4 regions of the Shewanella sp. BJSY2023SW001 genome follow, and region 1 is predicted to be linked to each of the others. Evidence: predicted binding sites of a transcription regulator. Region 1 holds the regulator's gene; each other region holds the start of a gene.

Region 1 (5,942 bases):
CCCTGGGAAAACATGGAAACCCTGCAATTCCTGCAGGTGAATAAAGACGCCCAGCTGTTACAGCACATCAAGGACAAGGGCTTTGTCAGCTACGGCAAGCCGCTGATGCTGCGTGAACCCAAGATGGTGGCCGACTTTGTCGCCGCCTACCCCAACGCCAGGGGCATGGATGAAGATGGTACTTATGGTAGCGCGCTCAAGTTCAAGACCCCCAGCGGCAAGATTGAACTGACCTCCGCCAAGGTAGAAGACATGGCGCCTGGCCGTGGCACTATCGCCTATCGCGAAGTGACCCTGAAGCAACCGGACGAGCTCTACTTTATCCAGGGTAAGGTGGCAGTGCATACCAATGGTGCGACCCACAATGTGCCTATGCTGGCTAACCTGATGTCCGATAACGCCGTCTGGATCCACCCTGACACTGCCGCCAAGCATGGCATTGAGAATGGGGACGCCATTCGTCTCACTTCCAGTGTCGGCAGTGAAGAGGGTCATGCGCTGGTGACCAAGGGCATACGTCCCGACACTGTGTTTGCCTATATGGGCTTTGGTTCCAAGAACAAGGAGCTGGCACGGGCGACCGGTAAGGGCGTGCACTGCGGCAACCTGCTGCCCAACGTGACTGCACCTGTGTGCGGTATGAACGTACACACCACAGGTGTGAAGCTGGAAAAGGCATAAGGGGAGGCGAAGATGACTAAAAGATATGTGATGGTGCACGACGAGAATAAGTGCATCGGCTGTCAGGCCTGTAACGTCGCCTGCCGCAGCGAAAACGGTGTACCTGAGAGCGTAACCCGCCTGCAGGTACGGGTAGAAGGCCCATTCGGTGATGCGCCGCATCTGCACTTCAAGTATCACAGGGTGTCCTGTCAGCAGTGTGAAGATGCCCCTTGCGTCAAGGTCTGTCCTACCGGGGCGGCTTATGTGGGCGAGGACGGCATTATTTCCATCAAGGCAGAGAAATGTGTCGGCTGTATGTACTGTGTGGCAGCTTGCCCCTACAAAGTACGCTTTATGAACCCGGAGACCAAGGTGGCCGACAAGTGCAACTTCTGTAAGGACACCCGACTGGCTCGCGGCGAACAACCCGCCTGTGTGACCGTATGTCCTACCGATGCCCTGGTGTTTGGTGATGCCAACGAGGCCGGCAGCGAGGTGGCGACTCTGCTCAACACCCGCGTGACTTATCAGGACAAGACCCATCTGGGTACTAAACCCAGAATCTACCGTATTCCTGTCAAGAGAGGGGGGATCCAATCATGAACAATACTTGGGGCGATATGACACAATACGACCCTGTAACCTGGAACTGGGTCATAGCGGTTTACCTCTTCTTGGCTGGGTTGTCGGCGGGTAGTCTGCTGATTGGGATCGGGCTGCGTTGGGTGCAAAACAAGACAGAGGGTGACAGCGGTATTCTCAAGGCGGCAGCCTTGATAGCGCCAGTGGCTATCTGTTTGGGGATGCTGTGTCTGGTGTTTGACCTGACCAAGCCGTTCCACTTCTGGCTGATCCTGATCAACTACAACCTGACATCTGTGATGTCCATCGGGGTGTTGGCGCTGCTGGCCTATATTCCGCTGACCTTTGCCTATGCGCTGGTCGTGCTGAAAGATGATCTCGGTAGCTGGGGTCTGGGCTTTCTTAAAGGGATTGCAGAATCACTGACTGGCCTTCGCAAGACTATGGAAGTACTGCTGTTTGTGCTGGCGATTGTCGTGGGTGCTTACACAGGCTTCCTGATCTCCGCCATGAACGCCTACCCCATGCTGAACACTGCCGTATTACCGGCGCTGTTCCTGGTGTCCGGTCTGTCGGCCGGTGCGGCCGCCAACGCGGTAGTGGCGCTGCTGCTGTTCAAGACAGACAAGCACTGCCCACAGCTGGGACGGATGCACGGTTTGGAACTGCCGGTAATGGCGGCAGAAATCCTGTTCCTGTTCATGCTGTTCTGCGCGCTCTATTTCAAGGGCGGTGCAGCGGCGGCAGCGCTGGCATCACTGACAAGCGGCGTTTGGGCCAGCGTGTTCTGGATTGGGGTTGTGGGTATAGGCTTTGGTATCCCACTGCTTTCCATGTTGTTGCTGCCGGCGAGTACCCGTCACACCAAGGGCGCTATGTTGGCGGTAGCCTGCTGCAGCCTGACCGGGGTGCTGGCACTTAGGCACTTTATTCTCTATGCAGGTCAGAGCTATCTTGGTTAACAAGCACTTCTGAACCTGTTTTGCCTCAGCCCGTATTATTTGATACGGGCTTTTTTTGTATCTTGATACCATTGTGCCACTGAGATCTGGACTATCTTTAACCCATGTAACTAACGTCTTGCGTCTGGTTACAGATAAAAGCAAGAGGGGGATGAGATGAAACTGAGTCTGTTGACACTGCTTACCACGGGGCTTGCCAGCACGCTGGCGCTGGCTGGGCAGGATGTTTATGAGGCCCGCGCCGATGCCATGGGCGGCGTTGCCGTGGCGGCCGGTAATCGTGAGGCGGCGGCCTTTTCCAATCCGGCGCTGCTGGCTTTGCCCTCGCACCGCAGCAGTGACTTCAGTTTACTTATTCCCACCATAGGCGCAGATGGCGCAGATAAAGATCAGATGATCGATAAGTTTGATGCCTTGCAGGATAACTATGACGCTCTGGTCAATGCCATAGATGCTGCCGACACAGCGGCTATCGATGACTACCGCAAGCGCCTCAGTGGTGACTTGCAATCGCTGCAGGGCAACAACGCCTATGTCAGTGCCGGTATCAATATGGCGTTGGTCATGCCTTCGGATGGTTTTAGCTATGCCTTTGTATTCAAGAGTTATCTCGATGCCTTGGGGATTGCCGAAATCGCCGCTGCGGATATTGATGCCCTGGATAATCTGGACCCCAATAACCCGCCGGAAATCCAAGATTTGACCTCCCAGGGGCGAGTGGTAGCCGGGGCGGTTTCCGAGCTCGGAGTGGCCGTGAGCTATCCGCTATCTATCGTCAATATGCCGGTGACAGTGGGAGTCACCCCCAAGCTGCAACGGTTGGATAGTTTTAACTATGCTGTCAGCGCCAACAACTTCGATGCCGATGATTTCAATGATGATGATTATCGCAGTGATGACACAGGCTTTAATCTGGATATCGGCCTGGCATTTCAGCCATTGGATGGTTTGGTTATCGGTGTCAGCGGACGTAATCTTATCGAGCGGGACTTAAGCAGCATAGAGGCTGGCGGCGTGCAGCTTACCTATCAGGTGAAACCTATGGTTACCGCCGGGGTGGCCTATGACTGGGCGGCTTTTTCGCTCAGCAGCGACTTGGATCTTACCGACAACGATAAGTTTGCCGAGCTTGAGGGCAGCCGCTATTGGCGTTTAGGTGGCGAATACCGGCCTGCTGACTGGGTTGCTTTACGGCTCGGTTATCGCCAGGATCTCAATGATCACAGCGCCGATCTCTACTCCCTGGGGACAGGTTTTGCCATAGGCAACAGCTTCCGGCTGGATCTCACCGGCATGTTTGGCAGTGACGATGCCATAGGTGGCGTGCTGCAAACCAGCTATCACTTCTAACAGCGATTTAACCGTTGATGAGCGCCAGAGTTGATTTGATTGTCAGCAGCAGGGCGCTCAGGGCGCACAGCGCCAGCGTCAGGACTCGGGTCTTCTCTTTATCTACCCTGCCCACCAAACGGCCAGCCACCAGAAAACCGAGAAAAACCGAAGGCAGCAGCAACAGCGACAGCCATAGGTGTCTCAGGGTCAGGAGGCCAAAACAGCCGAGAATGATCAAGGCTATCAATGAGCTGAAGATAAAGAAGGCCGACAGCGCTGCGCGGAACTGACTGGCGTCTTTTCCCGCCAGCAGCAGGGCCATAGGTGGCCCACCTATGGCGGCCACGGTGCCGAAGATCCCGGAAAAGATCCCGGCGATAAACAAGCTGAGGCGGTTGATTTTGATACTGTACTTTCTGAAGCTGAGAAATACGGCCACGGCCACAATCAGGGCTATGGTCAAGCCCATAATCGGCTGCGGCGCCAGTAACAGCAGGGTGGCACCAATCAGGCCGCCGGGGAGCCGTCCCAGCAAGGCATATTGCAAGCCGTTGAATTCCAGGTGACCGCGCTCGCGTACCAGTGTCAGCAGGGCGATGGAAAACCCCATGGCGATAACAGGAGCGGGAACCAGTTCCGGATCGACGATATACAGCAAAGGTGTGGCTACCACGGCCAGGCCAAAGCCTATCAGCGACTGGGTCAGGGCGCCGGTAAATATGATCAGGGATGCCAGTAACAGGGTGACGGGATCTATCAGTGACAGCATTCGCAAGCCCCCAAAAGAAAAGGATCGCGCAGCGATCCTTGTTCAACAATAAGATAATTCAGAGGAATAAGACACTTATTCCATGTCTTCCCATTCAATGCCCATGGCATCCATCATGCGTTTGGCTTCTTCCGGGATGCTGTCGGGTTTGTCTTTGGACAAATCCTCATCATTGGGCAGTGGCTGGCCGGTATAGGCATGCAGGAAGGCTTCGCACAACAGTTCGCTGTTTGTGGCGTGCCGCAGGTTGTTTACCTGGCGCCGGGTGCGCTCATCGGTCAATACTTTCAGTACCTTCAACGGAATAGAGACAGTGATTTTTTTCACTTGCTCATTCTTCTTGCCGTGTTCGGCATAAGGGCTGATGTATTCGCCATTCCATTCAGTCATTGATTCACCTGTGATCTCACTAATTCGCAGCAGATTTTAAACCCTTACAGGATACAGTCAAATGATTGCCTGCAAAATCTGTGCAATATGAACAGAAACCCATACATTTGGACGTCCAAACGTCTTGATGCCTATTGACGGCCGGATGGTCATTGGTTAGATTTAGACGTCCAGACATCTTTATGGTGTCGAACTTCAGCATTCAGGAGTCGATTATGACAGAGCGGCGATTAGCAACCACAGCGGTCCGGCAGGGCATCGAATCAGACAGCCAGCACGGGGCCGTGGTGCCTCCCATCTATCTGTCGACCAACTATGCCTTTGAGGGGCACACTCAGCCAAGAGCCTTTGATTATAGCCGCTCGGGTAATCCTACCCGCTCCATTCTGGGGGATGCCTTGGGGGAGCTGGAACAGGGCTGCAGTGCGGCAATTACAGCGACCGGCATGGCGGCCATTACTCTGGTGGTCAACCTGCTGGGGCCGGATGACCTCTTGTTGGTGCCCCATGACTGTTATGGCGGTAGCTATAGGCTGTTCACCCATCTGGCGGCCAAGGGCCAGTTTCGCTTGCAGGTGCTGGATCAAACCGACCCGCAAGCTCTTGCCGCTGCCCTGGCACAAAAGCCGCGCATGGTGTGGCTCGAGACGCCATCCAATCCACTGCTGCGGGTAGTGGATATTGCCGCCATTGCCGAGGCAGCCCACCAGCAGGATGCATTGGTGGTGGCTGACAACACCTTTTTATCGCCGGCGCTGCAACAGCCTTTGCTGTTGGGGGCCGACATAGTGGTGCACTCGACCACTAAATATATCAATGGCCACAGCGATGTGGTGGGCGGTGCCGTAGTAGCCAAAGATCCCGAATTGGCAGAGCAGCTGCACTGGTGGTCCAACACGCTTGGACTGAGCGGAGGCGCCTTCGACAGCTACCTGACCCTGCGTGGCCTGCGTACTCTGGCGCTTAGGATCCGCGAGCATCAGGCCAATGCCGAGCGCATAGTGGCGCTGCTGAGTCAGAGCCCGGTGGTCGACAAAGTTTATTATCCGGGGCTTAAGAGCCACCCAGGCCATGAGATTGCCGCCAGGCAGCAGAGTGGCTTTGGCGCTATGCTGAGTTTTGAACTCAAGGGTGATGAAGCGCAGGTGGTTGCCTTCCTCGGCGCGCTCAAGCTGTTTTCCGTGGCCGAGAGCCTGGGAGGAGTTGAGAGCCTGGTGGCGGTGCCCGCCACCATGACCCACAGA
Region 2 (5,942 bases), on a different contig from region 1:
TATCGCCGCCACGGCTCTGGGCATTGGCCACCAGGCGCTTGGCTTCATCGATAAGGTCGGCTTCATAGAGTGACTTGCCCACAGGATGGCCGGCGGCGGCTATAAAGGTGTTGGCGATACCACCACCTACCACCAGTTGATCCACTATGCCGGATAGAGACTCAAGCACTGTCAGCTTGGTTGACACCTTGGAGCCTCCGACAATCGCCACCAAGGGACGTGCCGGGTTATCCATCGCCTTACCCAGGGCATCCAGCTCGGCTGCCAACAATGGGCCGGCGCAGGCTATCGGGGCAAACATGCCGACTCCGTGAGTCGAGGCCTGGGCGCGGTGAGCAGTACCGAAGGCATCCATCACATAGACATCACACAGGGCCGCCAGCTGCTTGGAAAGCGCCTCGTCGTTTTTCTTCTCACCCTTGTTGAAGCGGACGTTTTCAAACACCACGACTTCGCCTTGGGCAACTTCGACGCCTTCAAGATAGTCTTTTTCCAGGCGCACCGGGCAATCCAGCGCCTTGGCCAGATAGTCAACCACAGGCTTGAGGGAAAACTCCTCATTATATTCGCCTTCGGTTGGTCGTCCCAGGTGGGACATCACCATCACGGCAGCCCCTTTTTCCAGTGCCAGTTTGATGGTGGGCAGTGACGCCCGCAGACGCGCGTCACTGGTGACGACACCATCGACCACCGGCACGTTGAGATCTTCACGGATCAGCACACGCTTGCCCTGAAGATCCAGCTCTGACATCTTGATAATTGCCATTTTTACGCTTCCTTCTTAATCAAAAACAAATCTGTTTCACTAAGGGCGGCAGCTTCCCTGCCCCCTGAAATAATCTGTCGCAGTCTCTCAGGCGCTGCGGGCCTTGATCATCGCCAGTGCCGTATCCAACATACGGTTGGCAAAACCCCATTCGTTGTCGCACCAAAGCAACAGCTTCACCAGTTGGCCATCACTGACCCGGGTCTGGGTACCATCGACCACGCTGGAGCGCGGATCATGATTAAAATCGCATGATACCAGAGGCTCATCAGTATAGCCCAGAATCCCCTCGAGCCGGCCGTGGGTCGCCTGCTCCAACACTTGGTTTACCTTGGCAATATCCACTCTGTCGTTGAGGGTCACAGACACATCTATAGCGGTAACATTAATAGTGGGCACCCGCACAGAGATAGCCTCAAACTTATCCTTCATCTGCGGCAGGATACGCTCTATGCCGCGGGCAAGCTTGGTATCTACCGGAATAATTGATTGCCCGGCGGCGCGGGTACGGCGCAGATCGTCGTGATAGGCATCTATCACCTGTTGATCATTCATCGCCGAGTGGATAGTGGTAATGGCACCGCTCTTGACCCCAAAGTGCCGGTCCAGCACATCGATGACAGGGACAATACAGTTGGTGGTACAGGATGCGTTGGACACCACTGTGTGTTCGGCGGCCAACAGTTCCTGGTTGACACCATAGACTATGGTGGCGTCAACATCCGCCGAAGAGGGGTGACTTATCAATACCTGGCGGGCACCGGCCTGGATATGAGCCTCACAGCTCTGTCTATCAGAGAGGGCGCCGGTAGCTTCGAACACCAAGTCGATATCCAGCTCGCCCCAGGGCAGTTTGTCCGCCTCCGGCTCGGCCAACAGGGTAATGCTGTCATCCCCCAGTTGCATCATGCCATCGGCAAGGCTCGCGCGGCTATGGAAGCGACCATGGGTGGTGTCATAGTTGGTGAGGTGGACTATGGCCTCGGGCTTAGCCAGTTCATTGATAGCAACGATCTGAATTTGCTGCCTTTTACCCGATTCGTATAAGGCACGGAGAATTGAACGGCCGATGCGGCCATAACCATTGATTGCGACTCTGATCATGGAGATCCTGTTCCTCTAATGAGGGATGCTGATTGGGTAACGGCCTGACTTCCCGACAGGCCGTTGCACTTCCTGTGCGGCATTCCATTGCCTGGTTGCCGCACAGTCATTTCCAATCAGGCAGGCGCGGCTCAGGCGAGCAGAGCCTTACCGGCTTCAACCACTTTATCGACAGTGAAACCGAACATCTCAAACAACTGATTGGCAGGCGCCGACTCACCGAAGCTGGTCATGCCAATAATGCGACCGTTCAGGCCGACATATTTATACCAGTAATCGGCTATGCCCGCTTCCACGGCCAGTCGTTTTGTGACATTGGCTGGCAGTACAGCTTCTTTATAAGCCGCGGTTTGCTGGTCAAATACGTCGGTAGATGGCATGGAAACCACGCGCACCTTGGCGCCAGTAGCGGCCAGCTCAACCTGGGCCTTAACCGCCAACTCGACTTCGCTGCCGGTGGCAATGATGATCAGCTCAGGCGCGCCTTCGCAATCCACCAGCACATAACCGCCCTTGGCCACATCATTCAGTTGCTCGGCGCTGCGTGGCATCTGGGTCAGGTTCTGACGCGAGAAGATCAGCGAAGTTGGGCCGTCTTTGCGCTCAATGGCGTATTTCCAGGCGATAGCAGATTCTACCTGGTCACATGGGCGCCAGGTGCTCATGTTGGGAGTCATACGCAAAGAGGCAATCTGCTCAACCGGTTGGTGAGTCGGGCCGTCTTCACCCAGACCAATGGAGTCGTGGGTATAGACCTGAATGTTCTGCACCTTCATCAGCGCGGCCATCCGCATGGCGTTGCGGGCATATTCCATAAACATCAGGAAGGTGGCACCGTAAGGTACAAACCCACCGTGCAGGGCAATACCGTTGATGATGGCGGTCATACCAAACTCACGCACACCATAGTGCAGGTAGTTGCCGCTGGGATCTTCGGCCGAAATAGGCTTGGAACCTGAGTACATGGTCAGGTTGGAAGGCGCCAGGTCGGCACTGCCCCCTAAGAATTCAGGCAACATTTTACCGAAGGCTTCCAGTGCATTTTGCGAGGCCTTACGGGAAGCGATATTGGCAGGATTGGCCTGCAGCTGCTCTATGTAGGCTTTGGCATCGGCGTCAAAGTTGGCAGGCAGTTCACCGTTGAGGCGACGCTTGAGCTCGGCGGCCAGCGCGGGGTGAGCGGCTTCATAGGCAGCGAACTTGTCGTTCCAGCTGCTTTCGGCGGCCTTACCGGCTTCCTTGGCATCCCAGGCAGCATAGATTTCAGATGGGATCACGAATGGCTCATGCTTCCAGCCCAGGAATTCACGGGTGGCGGCAATTTCAGCATCACCCAGCGGCGCACCGTGGCAATCATGAGAACCGGACTTGTTGGGAGAACCGTAACCTATTACGGTCTTGCAGCAGATCAGCGATGGACGCGGATCAGCCTTGGCGGCTTCAATGGCGGCGTTAATAGCTTGTGGGTCGTGACCATCGACACCGGCAACCACGTGCCAGCCATAGGCTTCAAAGCGCTTGGGAGTATCATCGCTGAACCAGCCTTCAACATGACCATCGATGGAGATACCGTTGTCATCCCAGAAGGCGATCAGTTTGCCAAGACCCAGGGTACCGGCCAGTGAGCAGGCCTCATGGGAGATACCTTCCATCAGGCAACCGTCACCCATGAAGACATAAGTGTGATGATCGACAATATCGTGACCGTCACGGTTAAACTGAGCCGCCAGAGCCTTTTCCGCAATCGCCATACCTACAGCATTGGTAATGCCTTGGCCCAAAGGCCCTGTGGTGGTTTCTATGCCGGGAGCATAACCATATTCAGGATGGCCCGGAGTGCGTGAGTGCAGTTGACGGAACTGCTTGAGATCTTCAATGCCCAGATCATAACCCGCCAGATGCAGCAGTGAGTAATGCAGCATGGAACCATGGCCGTTTGACAACACAAAGCGGTCGCGGTCGGCCCATTGAGGGTTCACAGGGTTGTGCTTGAGGTGATCCCGCCACAGGACTTCGGCGATATCAGCCATCCCCATGGGAGCACCGGGGTGGCCGGAATTGGCCTTTTGGACAGCGTCCATACTTAAAACACGGATAGCGTTAGCGAGTTCTTTACGGGAAGACATGCTCTCTCCTGCTTGATCTTAGAGGTCTTGGGCAAATTGGAGCCATATTTTCCCCTACCGGGCAGAAGGACGCAAATAAAATTCACCCACTCACAACGCCAAAAGCAGCCCAGGCTTTGCTTTGTGTTTACATTTGCGCCTCATTTGCGAAGCTTGCCGCTCACAAAGCTGTCAACTTGCCTGTCCGCTGTTCGCTTTCAATGCGGCTACCTGGGTTAAAGCGCCATAGGAAAACTCCTCACCCAGAAACAGATGAATCTGATACATTTCAGCAAAATAGCTGAAAACAGTGGAAAAAGCTCTTAGTCATTTGAGCCGATTCCTGCGCCATGGCGCACAAATATTTGCGACAAGGGGTGTCATCCAAGTCGAATTCCACTAAAATGGCCGTCTAGATGTAGATGCTTCTACACGTTTGAATTCCACAGACGAGATTTTCCGAATTATGGCAAAACACTTGTTTACCTCTGAGTCAGTCTCAGAAGGACATCCAGATAAAATCGCCGATCAGATTTCTGATGCGGTACTCGACGCGATTCTGGCTCAGGATCCCAAGGCCCGTGTAGCCTGTGAAACCCTGGTCAAGACAGGTATGGTACTGGTGGCCGGTGAAGTCACCACCTCAGCCTGGGTCGATATTGAAGAACTGACCCGTAAAACCGTTCGCGAAATAGGTTATACCCACTCGGATATGGGTTTTGATGCCGACAGCTGTGCGGTACTGAACGCCATCGGCAAGCAGTCCCCCGATATCAACCAGGGTGTAGACCGTGCCGATCCCAAAGAACAGGGTGCCGGTGACCAGGGTCTGATGTTTGGTTACGCCAGCAATGAGACCGACGTGCTGATGCCAGCTCCTATCACCTACGCTCACCAGTTGGTTAAGCGCCAGTCAGAAGTCCGCAAGAGCGGCGCTCTGCCTTGGTTGCGTCCCGATGCCAAGTCTCAGGTGACTTTCGCCTACGAAGACAACAAGATTGTCGGTATCGATGCCGTGGTACTTTCTACCCAGCATTGCGAAAGCGTCAGCCAGGCGGATCTGGTGGAAGGCGTGATGGAAACCATCATCAAGCCAGTATTGCCTGCCCAGTGGCTGAACAAGGACACCAAGTACTTCATCAACCCAACCGGCCGTTTTGTTATCGGTGGCCCTATGGGTGACTGTGGTTTGACCGGTCGCAAGATCATCGTTGATACCTATGGCGGCATGGCCCGTCACGGTGGTGGTGCCTTCTCAGGTAAAGACCCATCCAAGGTTGACCGTAGCGCCGCTTACGCTGCCCGTTACGTTGCCAAAAACATAGTGGCTGCCGGTCTGGCTGACCGCTGTGAAATCCAGGTGTCTTACGCCATTGGTGTGGCCGAACCGACCTCCATCAGTGTGGAAACCTTCGGCACAGGCAAAGTCTCGCAAGAATTGCTTATCCAGTTGGTACGTCAGCACTTCGATCTGCGTCCATACGGCCTGACCGAGATGCTGGATCTGGCGCGCCCCATCTATCAAGGCACCGCCGCTTACGGTCACTTCGGCCGTGACGAGTTCCCATGGGAGCAAACCAACAAGGCTGAAGCCCTGCGTACCGACGCAGGTCTGTAATAGACTCAGCTTGCAAAAAAACCGCCTCAGGGCGGTTTTTTTATATCTATTTATCGGGCGATATCTCAGTAGCAGTGATCGAAATGGGCCGTTTCCATACAGAGGTAACCCAACTGCTCGGCCGATAGCGGCGTGATATCCAACACTTTCATTGGAGTGAATTCGGTATCAGTCAACTGGCGGATCTGCACCTGATAGCTATTGCTGCGCCCACAGTCGAAACAGACGCCCAAGGCTTGCAGCAGATAATGCGGCTTGCCATCGATTTTGGCTTCAAAAGCCTTTGCCTGTTGACCCTGCAGCGCCAAAACAGACACCAGGTATCTGACATTATCCCAGGCAGAAAGCC
Region 3 (5,942 bases), on a different contig from region 1:
ACCAGCTGAATAATGGTACGTTCACGCCGGGTCAACATCTGCAGCATGGAAACCGTATCGGCCGACATCTCATTGCCAGTGTCCAGAGTTTTGACCAACTTACGGAACATCTTACTGATAAGGGTTCTGTCGTACCAGAGCTCATCGGCCACCATCTTGCGTAGACCAGTGAGCATAAGATCGATACGCTGATCTGAGTAGAGCACTCCGCGGATCCCCAGCAACATCGCTGATTCCTGATCCAGTGACCCTCTGCTGACTTGATAAAGGGCGACCGGAACATGAGAAACCAAACGACTGGCCAATAAAGGGATCCCCTTATTATCCAGCGCTGCCCCCTTCTGAGAGATTAGATAAAAAGTACTATCACTCTTCTGCGGTTCCAACTGCTCCGGGTGGCGTACTATACGAGTCTTAAGACCGATGGACTCGGCCAGTATGGCCAAATGACAAGGGGCGGCTATTTGATTTATAAAAACCAACTCATTGATACTACTCATTTTTACTCTTCTCCCTGAAAAGTCTTGCTTATATCCCTAAAGGGATAGCTTCCTTAATCACTTTAAGTGCGACTACACAAAAAGCATCAGACGATTCTGACCAGATAACGTCCGGTTTTCATCACCATAAAGTATTATTCTAACAATCTTTAACAGATTTTTCAGACGGAAGATTGTAAAGAGTGTATTCAAAACTCTTTGTTCCAACTGTCAATCTACGTTTAAATGCCGCAATTGACGGTCATGAAATGAGGATAAGAAGAACAAGGCAGCGATAGCACCGACAAGGGCCATCAGCATATCCGACTGGGTATCCCAAACGTAGCCTTGGGTGCCGAGAAAGGCCTCGGCGCCGGTTCCGGTGGCAACGGCGACCCACCATTCTATCAGTTCATAGAAAGCCGATAAGGCCAAGGCAAAACAACTGACTAGAAAGGCACACCAGGCACCCGGCTTCACTGCCCGATTACGCAGCAGTATCTCCCGAGCAATCATGGCCGGGATAAACCCTTGCGCCAAGTGACCCAGTTTATCGTAGTTATTGCGCTCAGAACCCATCCACTGTGCCAAGGTATCGAACAGTGGCACCTCGGCGTAGGTGTAGTGGGCACCGACAAAGAGGATCAGGCAGTGCACCAAAATCAGGCCATAAAGCAGTGGAGTCAACGGGAAACGCTTACGGGTAAAAAACAGTATCGGCAGCGCCAGCATACCCGGCAGCGCTTCCAGCCACCAAGTAAAATTATCTTTGGGGGCTATCGCCGACCAGATAAGTACCGCAAAATAAATGACCAGCCAGATAATTGTGTTTTTCAAGCCACTTTCCTTATGCCAGTGATTGTTCTCTATTAGGAAAAAATACTTTAGCCATCTAGCCCTCCACTTAATCTGAAAAAAGTGCTACTTTGGTTGGGCATGAGCGAAAATATCATAGCATACGTACATTAGTTAATAATCAAGAGGGTACCTATATCATGGCGAAACACTCGCTGGACAAGGATAAAATTAAAATCCTGTTGTTGGAAGGCGTCCACCAATCAGCCGTTGATGTGCTGGAAAGGGCTGGCTACACCAATATCGAGTATCATAAGGCATCACTTTCCGGCACTGAGCTGCAGCAGTCGATCAAAGATGCCCATTTCGTCGGAATCCGCTCCCGTACCCAACTAACCCAAGAAGTCTTGCAACAAGCTGAAAAGCTGGTTGCCATAGGATGTTTCTGTATCGGTACCAACCAGGTCGATCTCAAGGCTGCCGAGCAACTGGGTATTCCAGTATTCAACGCGCCCTTCTCCAATACCCGCAGCGTGGCCGAACTGGTACTCGGTGAAATCATCATGTTGCTGCGCGGGATCCCGCAGCGCAACGCCCTGGCCCATCGTGGTGGCTGGCTCAAGAGCGCCAATGGCAGCTTTGAAGCCCGCGGCAAAACCCTTGGGGTTATAGGTTATGGTCATATCGGCACCCAGCTTGGGATCCTTGCCGAAACTTTAGGGATGAAAGTGATCTTCTTCGATATCGAAGATAAGCTGCCGCTGGGTAACGCCCAACAAGTTCACTCCATGGAGCAACTGCTGTCTCAGGCCGATGTGGTCAGCCTGCATGTACCTGAAACACCACAGACCAAAGAGATGATTGCCCAGGCCGAACTGGCGATGATGCGCAAAGGGAGCATATTGATCAACGCTTCCCGCGGCACAGTGGTGGATATCGACGCCCTGGCCGTCGCCCTCAAGGAGCAGCAGTTGGCTGGTGCTGCCATCGACGTGTTTCCGGCTGAGCCCAAGTCCAACACAGATGAATTCCAAAGCCCGCTGCGCGGTCTGGACAATGTGCTGCTGACCCCTCACATAGGTGGCAGCACAGAAGAAGCTCAGGAAAACATAGGTATTGAAGTTGCCGGCAAGCTGGCCAAATACTCAGACAACGGCTCTACCCTGTCGGCAGTCAACTTCCCGGAAGTATCGCTGCCGCAGCATAAAGATGCCTCTCGCCTGCTGCATATTCACCATAACCGTCCAGGTATTCTGATCAAGATTAACCAGGCGTTTTCAGAAAAAGGCATCAACATTTCAGCCCAGTACCTGCAAACCACGCCGACCATAGGTTATGTGGTAATGGAAGTGGATACCACTCAGGCAGAAGAAGCACTAACAGAACTCAAGTCTATCGAAGGCACTATCCGTACTCGTTTGCTGTTCTGATTTTCACAGGGCGCCTTATTACCCTTGGCGCCCTGTTTATTTCTGTCAAATCCGCTACAATCGCAGATCTCTTAATGCCTTCAATCTCAGGATCTTGTTATGAGCATTTGCGTTTCTCAGCCCGATTGGCCTCTGGATGCCGGCATTCCGGATCTGCTTATTTCCCGCCTCTCTCACTTGGGTCTGCTTGCCGTTACCGGTGAACAGGGCCGCAGCTTTATCCACGGTCAGGTCACCACAGATATCAGCTCTCTCACGACAGAGCAGTGGCGCTGGGGCGCTCACTGCGACCCCAAAGGCAAGATGCTTTCAAGCTTCAGAACCTTTACTCTGGGTGACGCCCTGATATTGATGATGCCAAAAGATACCCTGGCAGCCGACTTGCCGCAATTGAAGAAGTATGCGGTATTCAGTAAGGCCGAACTGGTCGATGTCAGCGACGATTACAGCCTCTTGGGTGTTGCCGGTGCCAAGGCGAGCACTTGGCTGACAGAGCAGCTTCCGGGCTTCAACACCGAGCAACAAGTCAGCGCTGTCGATGGCGGCGCAGTGCTGCAGGACGGCGAGCGCTTTATTCTGGTACTGCCCAAAGCCCAGGCCGATGCCATCTGCCAGCAGCCTCCAGTCGATGCCAGTGCCTGGCAAGAGCTGGAAATCCTTGCCGCCTACCCTAACCTGCCGGCAGCACACATGGGCCAATTTGTACCGCAAATGTGCAACCTGCAAGCCATCAACGGCATCAGCTTCACCAAGGGTTGCTACATGGGCCAGGAAACCGTGGCCAGAATGAAGTATCGCGGCGGCAACAAGCGAGCCCTCTATATTCTCAAGGGCAAAGCCACTGTCGATGTCACCCCGGAAACCACGCTGGAGATGGCGCTGGAAGGAGGTTTTCGTAAGGGTGGCAGCATTATTGAAGCCGTACAACGAAATGGCGAGTTACTGCTGACCGCAGTACTGGCCAATGACACAGAAGTCGGTGCCAAATTCCGTATCGCCGATGATGAAAACAGCGAACTGACGGTAATGCCTCTACCCTACTCTCTGGAAGAGCAGGAGTAACAATAAATCACCCAATAAAGGCGCCGTCGGCGCCTTTATTTTTATCCGCAGTTTGTCGCTATTCGGCGTCGGACTCGGTTTCCATATGAGTGTCACGCACTTCAATCACCTGGGGCAATATCTGTTTGAAGTGCTCCACCAGTTCAGGGTCAAAGTGTTTCCCTGCCTCAGACTCCAGTAACGCCATGGTATCTTCTATGCTCCAGGCCTTCTTGTAAGGTCGAATCGAAGTCAGGGCATCAAAGACATCGGCAATGGCGACGATTCGCCCCTCAATGGGAATATCTTCGCCTTTTAAACCTTTGGGATAACCTGAGCCGTCCCACTTTTCGTGGTGGGTCAATGCTATCCTCCGGGACATCTGCAACAGAGGATCCGGGTGTTCACCAATAATCTCGGCGCCAATTTCGGCGTGTTGTTGCATGATTCTCCACTCTTCGGCATCCAGCTTGGCCGGCTTTTTCAGCACGGCGTCCGGCGTACCTATCTTGCCGATATCATGCATGGGCGCCGCATTATAGAGTAGTTCACAGAAGTGTTCCGGCAACTGGGCTTGCTGCGCCAGTAGCTTGGCGTAGTGGCTCATGCGAATAACGTGTAAGCCGGTTTCGTTATCCTTGTATTCGGCAGCGCGGCCCAGACGACGAATGATCTCGAAACGGGTCTGTTCCAGCTCGTGAGTGCGTTCACGCACCTGTTGTTCCAGCAAGCGCTGCTGATCATAGAGGGCCAGGTGGTTCCGCACCCGCGCCTTAACTATCGGGGCACTGACAGGCTTGGTGATGTAGTCGACAGCGCCCAAATCAAAGCCCTGGGTCTCATCGGCCACTTCAGAGAGAGCAGTGACAAAGATCACCGGAATATGGCAAGTCATAGGCTCTTGCTTGAGACGCTTACAGACTTCATAGCCATTCATACCCGGCATCATCACATCCAGGAGGATCAGATCCGGAGGGCTCTTCTGCGCCAACGCCAGCGCTCTTGGGCCATCTATCGCCACCTTGAGCTTATAGTCATCGCCGAGGATCCCGAGCAGAATATCAATATTCTCCGGTGTATCATCCACCACCAACACAGTGGCTTTTTCCATCCCAATCTCCCTCTTGCTCCAGACACCGATTTGCATCTCGGCACAGCAGGTTCCGCCGTAGCCCGTAATTACCCGTTGAGTATAGTCAGGCTTATTCCGCCTCGTTCAGCTCTTGCTGTAATTCGCGAATAAGGTCGGCAGCATCATCAAATTGATAGCTGCCGACCATGCTGCTGACAGGTTTCAAGCGCTGCCACAAAGGTTTACTCACCCGGCGGCTCAATGCTTCCAGTTGAACGACGGCATCGGCATCGGCATCTTCCAGACTGCTTTGCAGTTGCTGCAAAGCGGTTTTAAGCGTCTCGACATCCATCTCCTCGGCCGCATCGGCTTGCGTCTGAAGAGCGCTTTGTGGCTTATCACCCATCCAATCTGCAATGGCGTCGACAATGACGGCGACCCGCTTTTCCACTGCCTGCAACTCTTGCTCACATTCTTCAGCGGCCGCCAACTTAGCTTCCAATTGCCGAGCCTCTTCCACCAAAGCCTCAGAGCAAAGATTGCCCGCCAGTCCCTTCAAAGTATGCGCCGCCCTAACCGCTTCTTCCTGCTGCTGTTCCTTGAGCGCTTTGCGGATCCGTTTGCCGACATTGCCCTGACTAGCGAGGAAACGCTCGAGGATGCGTCGATAGAGGCGTTCTGAATGCTGCACCAGCTGCAAGCCCCGGTCGATATCCAAGCTCTCTTGTTCCGGCCAGCTCACCAGATCATCAGGAGCATCACCATCGGCCATCCCAGTGTTATTATTCCCTGCAGCAGGGGCTTGCCCCCCTCCCAGATACTGCAACAACACCTGATACAAGAGGCTGACTTCTATCGGCTTGGCAATGTGATCATTCATGCCGGCCATCAGGCACATCTCCTTGTCACCGGCCATGGCGTTGGCCGTCATGGCGACCACTGGCAACTGCTCAAGCCCTGGCATCTTACGCAGCGCTTCTGTGGCCTGATAGCCGTCCATCACAGGCATTTGACAGTCCATCAGCACAAGATCAAACTGCTGCTGCGCCAACTTCTCCAGCGCTATCTGGCCGTTTTCTGCGATAGACAGGTCTATGCCTACCTGCTCGAGAAACTCGGTCGCCA
Region 4 (5,942 bases), on a different contig from region 1:
TAGATCTGGATGAAGACGCTCACGCGCTCGAGTTGGGGCTCAACTATCGGCCGCTGGAAGGCCACAGATTTTATCTTCGCGGTGATGAGAGCTTCCGTTTCGCCAAGGTCGATGAGCAAGCTTATACGCCGCCAACGGTCGTCGGCCTCAAGCCGCAGACCGGCCGTTCCATTGAAGCCGGCTGGGATTGGACCTTGAGCAACCAGAGCCTGCGTCTGAACCTGTACCGGCTGTCGCTGGAAGATGAAATTGTCTTTGATCCCAGTGCCGATATGCCTATCGGCGGCGCTTTCCCCGGTGCCAACGTCAATGCCGATGCTTCCCGTCGTTATGGCGCCAGCCTCGACTGGGACTGGCAGCTCAATGAGATGCTGCAGTTGGGACTTGAGTACAACTATATCGATGCCGAATTTACTGAAGGCGCCAACAAAGGCAAATCTCTCTCCTGGGTGGCCGAGCATTCAGGGCGTGTCTACACCAGTGTGGACTTTGGTCAGCACTGGCAGCTATTTGTCGAGGGCCAGTATTTGGGTGACAGATATATGGAAGGTGACAATGGCAATCAGCACGATAAACTGGACAGCTACTGGCTGGGAAATATCGCCCTCAACTACAGCCGTGATGCCTGGCTTGCCAGCCTGAGGGTCGACAACCTGTTTGACAAGCAATATGCCAGCTCAGGTTATTTCAGTACCTTGGGCGATGGTTATTACTCAGGAAGCGGCCGGGCGCTGAGATTCAGCGTCAGCTATCGCTTCTGATAGCATAGAAAGCCGGGGTTTCCCGGCTTTTTTCTGCCCGTATTTCTATCGGTTGTAGTTTAGAACCTGGGCCTTTTCGAGCACCGACAAGGAGGCAAGAGTCGAAATATGAAAGCTGATTTTAGGTATGGTTTGAGAGGCGGGGTTATAGCCCTGTTGTCGCTGTTTTTGCTGGCGTGCTCAGAACCCAAGCTGGCTTATATCGGCAGTAATGGCAAACTGCTGGCCTTCGGTGACAGCCTGACCCAAGGCGTGGGTGCCAAGGCCGGGCATGATTATCCCAGCCGTCTGGCTGAGTTGTGCCGTTGTGAGGTGATCAACGCCGGGATTTCCGGTGAGCAATCGGCTGCCGGGCTTGAGCGTTTGCCGGCGCTGCTGGATGAAACCAAGCCGGATCTGCTTATTTTGCTTGAAGGCGGTAACGATATTCTCCGCGGTCGCAGCCAGGCGCAATTGACGCAAAACATTGAGACCATGTTACTTGAGGCCAAAGAGCGGCAAATTCCGGTAGTGCTGCTGGCTGTGCCGCAAAAGAGTCTGTTGCTGTCACCTCTGCCTTTATATGCCGAACTGGCCGACAAGCACGGTGCCATATTGCTGGAGGATACTCTATCTGAGCTTTTGCGTTCAAACGAGCTCAAGTCAGATAATGTACATCTTAATCAACAGGGTTATTTACGTTTGGCACAAATCATCTTCTCCAAGCTGCAGGAGGCGGGCGCTTTTTGATGCTACTTTTTTGATTCTATTTAGCAAAAACCGGGCTAATTATCGATTGAACTTGACCCTGGTGGGCGTTTTGTGGGTAAATTCTCTGCCATAATAAATGGCAATAGTGCCTTCATAATAAATAACAGCAGGTTTAAAGAATCACATGACAGATCTTGAGCAGCAGGTTTTTACTCAAGTGCGTGCCATTATTGCCAACGAAGAGCAGGTGATAGGGCGCCGCGGCATCCTGATCCCGCTTAAGAAGGCTATTATTGCCGATGGTGATATCCGCAATGTGATCGATATTGTCGCGACCGATCCCGCGCTGGCAGCCCATTTGCTGTGGCGCAGCAATAACGCGCTCTCACCTTCAGTCCAGCCCAACCGCAGCCTCAAGGATGCCTTGGTGCGCCTTGGACAGGTCAATATCTACCGTTATGCCTTTAGTTTCTATCTTAAGGAGCGGCTCGATGAATTGCCGCAGCCATATCGCAAGCTGGTACAAGGCTATTGGCGTTTGACCGAGTCAGTGGCGATCGAATCTGTGGACAGTTTGCATCAGATGCAAGGGGTACAGATAGACGCGGACGAAGTGCAGACTCTGGCACTATTCAGCGTATTCGGTCAGATAATAGCCCTGACAGCGTTTGCTTATCTCAACGCCGAAGCCGAGCAATGCTTTCCGCTGGGCATTATCAAGACATTAATAGATACCCAGCAGCAGACGCTGACGGTGGAAGCCTTTGAATCTCTGGGGTTGGATGATGAGCTGCAAAGCGAGTTTATGGTTGCTCATAACCTGAGACAGACCCGGGATCCCAATTCGCCCGGACTGGTACTGAGAAGGGTATTGTCCCAGCGCGGTCTGCTGCTGAATCCTCTCTAGATGCTTTGTGACTGCCGCCGCCTTTAAGGGACGGTGGCAGCCGCTCAGTCAGTGTCTGTCCTGACGCTGTAATCCCTCTTTGGCAATCAATTCCAGCAGCCTTTGCAGTTGCACTCTATTGCTGCTGTCGCGGCGGTAGGCACCGAACAGCGGCCGTTTCAGGCCTTCCTGCCCGAGTTTCACCGAGGTCAGGCTCAAGCCCTGGGCTTCGGTCAGTGACCAGCTGGGTAAGGCCGCTACCCCTTCTTTACAGGCGATGCGTTGCAGCAATACATTGGTGAGATCGCAGCGTTTTTGTGGGCCAGGCACTACCCCGGCCGGCTCAAGGAAGTGACGGAAAATATCCAGCCTTTCCAGCGGTACCGGATAACTGATAATCGCTTCCCCGGCCAACTGCTGCGGCAAAATATAACTGTTGCCTGCCAGCGGGTGATCTTTGGCCATCACCAGTCTCACCTCAAAATCAAACAGATGCTGGTAGGCAAGGGCATGGCCGGGTACAGGATCTGAGGTTAGCACTATATCCAGCTCACCGGTTTCCAGCGCATTAAGTGAGTCGAACAGGTGGCGGCTGGAGAGATCCAGATTGGCATCCGGATAAGACTGATGAAAGGCTTCCATCACAGGCATTAACCAGCGAAAGCAGCTGTGGCACTCAATACCCACCTTCAAGGGGCCGCAGTTTCCTGATAGGCCTCGCTTGAGTACAAATTCGGTTTCCTGTACCCGAGGTAATATCTCTTCTGCCAGGGTCAGCAGACGACTACCTTCAAGCGTGAAGGTCAGAGGTTTGCTTTTGCGGACAAATACCTGGGAGTTAATCCGGGTCTCCAGCTCTTTAATTTGGTGCGACAGTGCCGACTGGGTGACAAAACGTTTCTTCGCCGCGCCGGCCAGACTGCCACTTTCTTTCAGTGCTATCAGAGTACGAAGGTGTCTCAGTTCTATCATTTCCTCTCCACATGAATGCCGCTCATGTTGCCCTTGAATTCAATTCGGTTGCCTGTGCTGAGACTAGCACAATAAACTTCTAGACGTCCAGACGCCCATGTTTATTTGTTGTATTCCGGCGTCATCAGTCATTTGCCGCATGTTTTATAAAGGATGGTATACATTATGCGATTAAACAGTCTTGGCTTTCCCCGTATCGGGCGTCGACGTGAACTCAAGTTTGCTTTGGAGAAGTATTGGCGTGGTGAGTCCAGCGTGGCCGAATTAGAAAGCGTTGCCAATGAGCTTAGGCGCACCCATTGGCAGTGGCAGGCTGATGCCGGGGTGGAGCTGTTACCGGTCGGCGATTTTGCTTACTATGATCAGGTGCTGACCCTGAGTGCGACTCTGGGGGTAATCCCAGAGCGTCACAGTGATGGCGGCGCTGTCAATCTCGATACCCTGTTCCGGATTGCCCGTGGCCGAGCGCCCAGTGGCAAGCATGCGCCGGCGTCTGAAATGACCAAGTACTTCAACACCAACTACCATTATCTGGTGCCTGAGCTCAGCGAAGATCAACGCTTCGATATCGCCTGGGAACAGTTGTTTGAAGAGGTGACCGAGGCTCAGGCGTTGGGTCACACCGCCAAGCCGGTACTCTTGGGGCCGGTCACTTTCCTGTATCTGTCCAAAACAGTGGGTTCAGAGTTCGACCGTTTGACACTGCTGCCGGCGCTGCTGGAATGTTATCAAACCATTCTGGCCCGATTTGCCGCCCAAGGCGTTGAATGGGTGCAATTGGATGAACCTGCGCTGGCACTTGAGCTGGATGACAACTGGCAGCAGGCCTTCCATCAGGCCTACGGCGTGCTCAAGTCGGCGCCGCTCAAGCTGTTGCTGGCAACCTATTACGGCACTGTAGCTCACCATCAAAGTCTGTTGTCGGCACTGCCGGTGGCGGGTATTCACCTGGATCTGGTCACCGCGCCCGAGCAGTTGCAGGCCTTTGCTGGTGCATTGGCACCCGAGCAGGTGTTGTCGGTTGGGGTGATCAACGGCCGTAACGTCTGGGCCGCCGATCTGGATCTTGTGGCCGAGCAGTTGGCGCCACTGGCACGGGATCTGGGAGACCGGCTCTGGCTCGCTACTTCCTGCTCCCTGTTGCATACCCCGGTGGATCTTGAGGTGGAAACCGCGCTGGCGCCCGAGCTCAAGAGCCTATTGGCCTTTGCCCGGCAAAAACTCACCGAGTTGCAGGAGCTCAAGGCGCTTTTGGAGGCGCCTGAGACTGAAAATGCCAAAGCCGTGGTCACCCGTTGCCGGAGTCGGCGCGCGGCCAGGGCGCAGGGGCGTAATCAACCGCTCAGTGCCAGAATTGATGCCTTGATTGCGGCTGATTACGACCGAAACCATGAGTTTGAGGTGCGCAGACAAGCCCAGCAGGCCAGGTTCAAGCTGCCTTTGTTGCCGACGACTACCATAGGTTCATTCCCGCAGACGGCGGCCATTCGTAACCTGCGTAGCCGCTGGCGCAAGGGGGAGTTGGACGATGCTGTATACACAGAGCAACTGCAACAGGTGACCCGGGATACCATAGAACGGCAGCTCAAGCTGGGAATAGATGTGCTGGTACACGGTGAAGCCGAGCGCAACGACATGGTGGAATACTTTGGTGAACAGCTCGACGGCGTTGGTTTTACCAAACATGGCTGGGTGCAGAGTTATGGTTCTCGTTGCGTTAAGCCGCCGCTGATCTATGCCGATGTGACCCGTCCCAAGGCGATGACAGTCGACTGGGCCGAGTATGCCCAGAGTCTAACCGATAGACCGGTGAAAGGCATGCTGACCGGGCCTGTGACCCTATTGCATTGGTCCTTTGCCCGCGAGGATATTAGCCGCGAACAGATAGCGACTCAGTTGGCTCTGGCGATACGCGATGAAGTGGTGGCATTGGAGCAGGCGGGCATAGGCATTATTCAGATTGATGAGCCGGCGTTTAGGGAAGGTTTGCCGCTCAAACGCAGCGATTGGGCCCATTATCTCGATTGGGCTGTGGCCGCCTTCAAGCTCAGCGCCGCCGGTGTCAGGGACGAGACCCAAATTCACACCCATATGTGCTACAGCGAATTCAACGACACTATTGCCGCAATTGCCGCCATGGATGCCGATGTGATCACCATAGAAACATCGCGCTCACGGATGGAGTTGTTGAATGCCTTTGAAGACTTTGACTATCCCAATGAAATCGGCCCCGGGGTTTACGATATTCACTCCCCCAACATTCCAACAGTGGAGGCCATGGTGAGCCTGATTGAAAAGGCGGCGCAGAAAATTCCTCTGCGCCAGCTCTGGGTTAACCCGGATTGCGGCTTGAAGACCCGTAATTGGGAGGAAGTTGAGCCGGCTTTAAAGAACATGGTTGATGCCACCAGGGAGTTGCGACGTCGACTCGGGTGATAAAATTCTGTGGTTAATAACAGTCAGGGGCGCAATGCGCCCCTGATGTTGATTGACTTCAACGCGGTAAAGATTCAACTCATGCTTATTCCCAGTATCATCAGGCCCACAGTGCCCATGATGATCAAGCTTGAAAAGATTGTGCCCAGAATGGCGAAGATTTTCTGCCGCTCTTTTTGTACCAGGCCACCAATACC

The links. The regulator MetJ, encoded in region 1, represses methionine synthesis genes. The targets are predictions, from matches to a motif close to TAGACGTCTAGACGTCTA.
Region 2: a site for MetJ is predicted at 4,381-4,398, ahead of metK (methionine adenosyltransferase). Genes of this name have one in related genera too.
Region 3: a site for MetJ is predicted at 1,365-1,382, ahead of serA (phosphoglycerate dehydrogenase). Genes of this name have one in related genera too.
Region 4: a site for MetJ is predicted at 3,382-3,399, ahead of metE (5-methyltetrahydropteroyltriglutamate--homocysteine S-methyltransferase). Genes of this name have one in related genera too.

What each region holds. Positions count from the first base shown of each region.
Region 1 is NZ_JBKORF010000065.1:3,496-9,437, reverse strand. It holds gene phsA (thiosulfate reductase PhsA) at 1-681, shown strand, start outside; gene ACMHXH_RS14615 (4Fe-4S dicluster domain-containing protein) at 694-1,266, shown strand; gene nrfD (NrfD/PsrC family molybdoenzyme membrane anchor subunit) at 1,263-2,207, shown strand; gene traF (conjugal transfer protein TraF) at 2,364-3,557, shown strand; gene ACMHXH_RS14600 (sulfite exporter TauE/SafE family protein) at 3,565-4,308, opposite strand; gene metJ (met regulon transcriptional regulator MetJ) at 4,384-4,698, opposite strand; gene metB (cystathionine gamma-synthase) at 4,914-5,942, shown strand, end outside.
Region 2 is NZ_JBKORF010000080.1:19,193-25,134, reverse strand. It holds gene ACMHXH_RS17705 (phosphoglycerate kinase) at 1-766, opposite strand, end outside; gene epd (erythrose-4-phosphate dehydrogenase) at 854-1,870, opposite strand; gene tkt (transketolase) at 2,002-3,996, opposite strand; gene metK (methionine adenosyltransferase) at 4,442-5,593, shown strand; gene ACMHXH_RS17685 (hypothetical protein) at 5,659-5,942, opposite strand, start outside.
Region 3 is NZ_JBKORF010000008.1:60,460-66,401, reverse strand. It holds gene ACMHXH_RS01345 (helix-turn-helix transcriptional regulator) at 1-500, opposite strand, end outside; gene ACMHXH_RS01340 (DUF2238 domain-containing protein) at 711-1,316, opposite strand; gene serA (phosphoglycerate dehydrogenase) at 1,475-2,704, shown strand; gene ygfZ (tRNA-modifying protein YgfZ) at 2,804-3,766, shown strand; gene ACMHXH_RS01325 (two-component system response regulator) at 3,825-4,856, opposite strand; gene ACMHXH_RS01320 (PAS domain S-box protein) at 4,948-5,942, opposite strand, start outside.
Region 4 is NZ_JBKORF010000044.1:20,139-26,080, forward strand. It holds gene ACMHXH_RS10570 (TonB-dependent receptor) at 1-761, shown strand, start outside; gene ACMHXH_RS10575 (GDSL-type esterase/lipase family protein) at 870-1,490, shown strand; gene ACMHXH_RS10580 (HDOD domain-containing protein) at 1,636-2,358, shown strand; gene ACMHXH_RS10585 (LysR family transcriptional regulator) at 2,407-3,309, opposite strand; gene metE (5-methyltetrahydropteroyltriglutamate--homocysteine S-methyltransferase) at 3,475-5,745, shown strand; gene ACMHXH_RS10595 (hypothetical protein) at 5,820-5,942, opposite strand, start outside.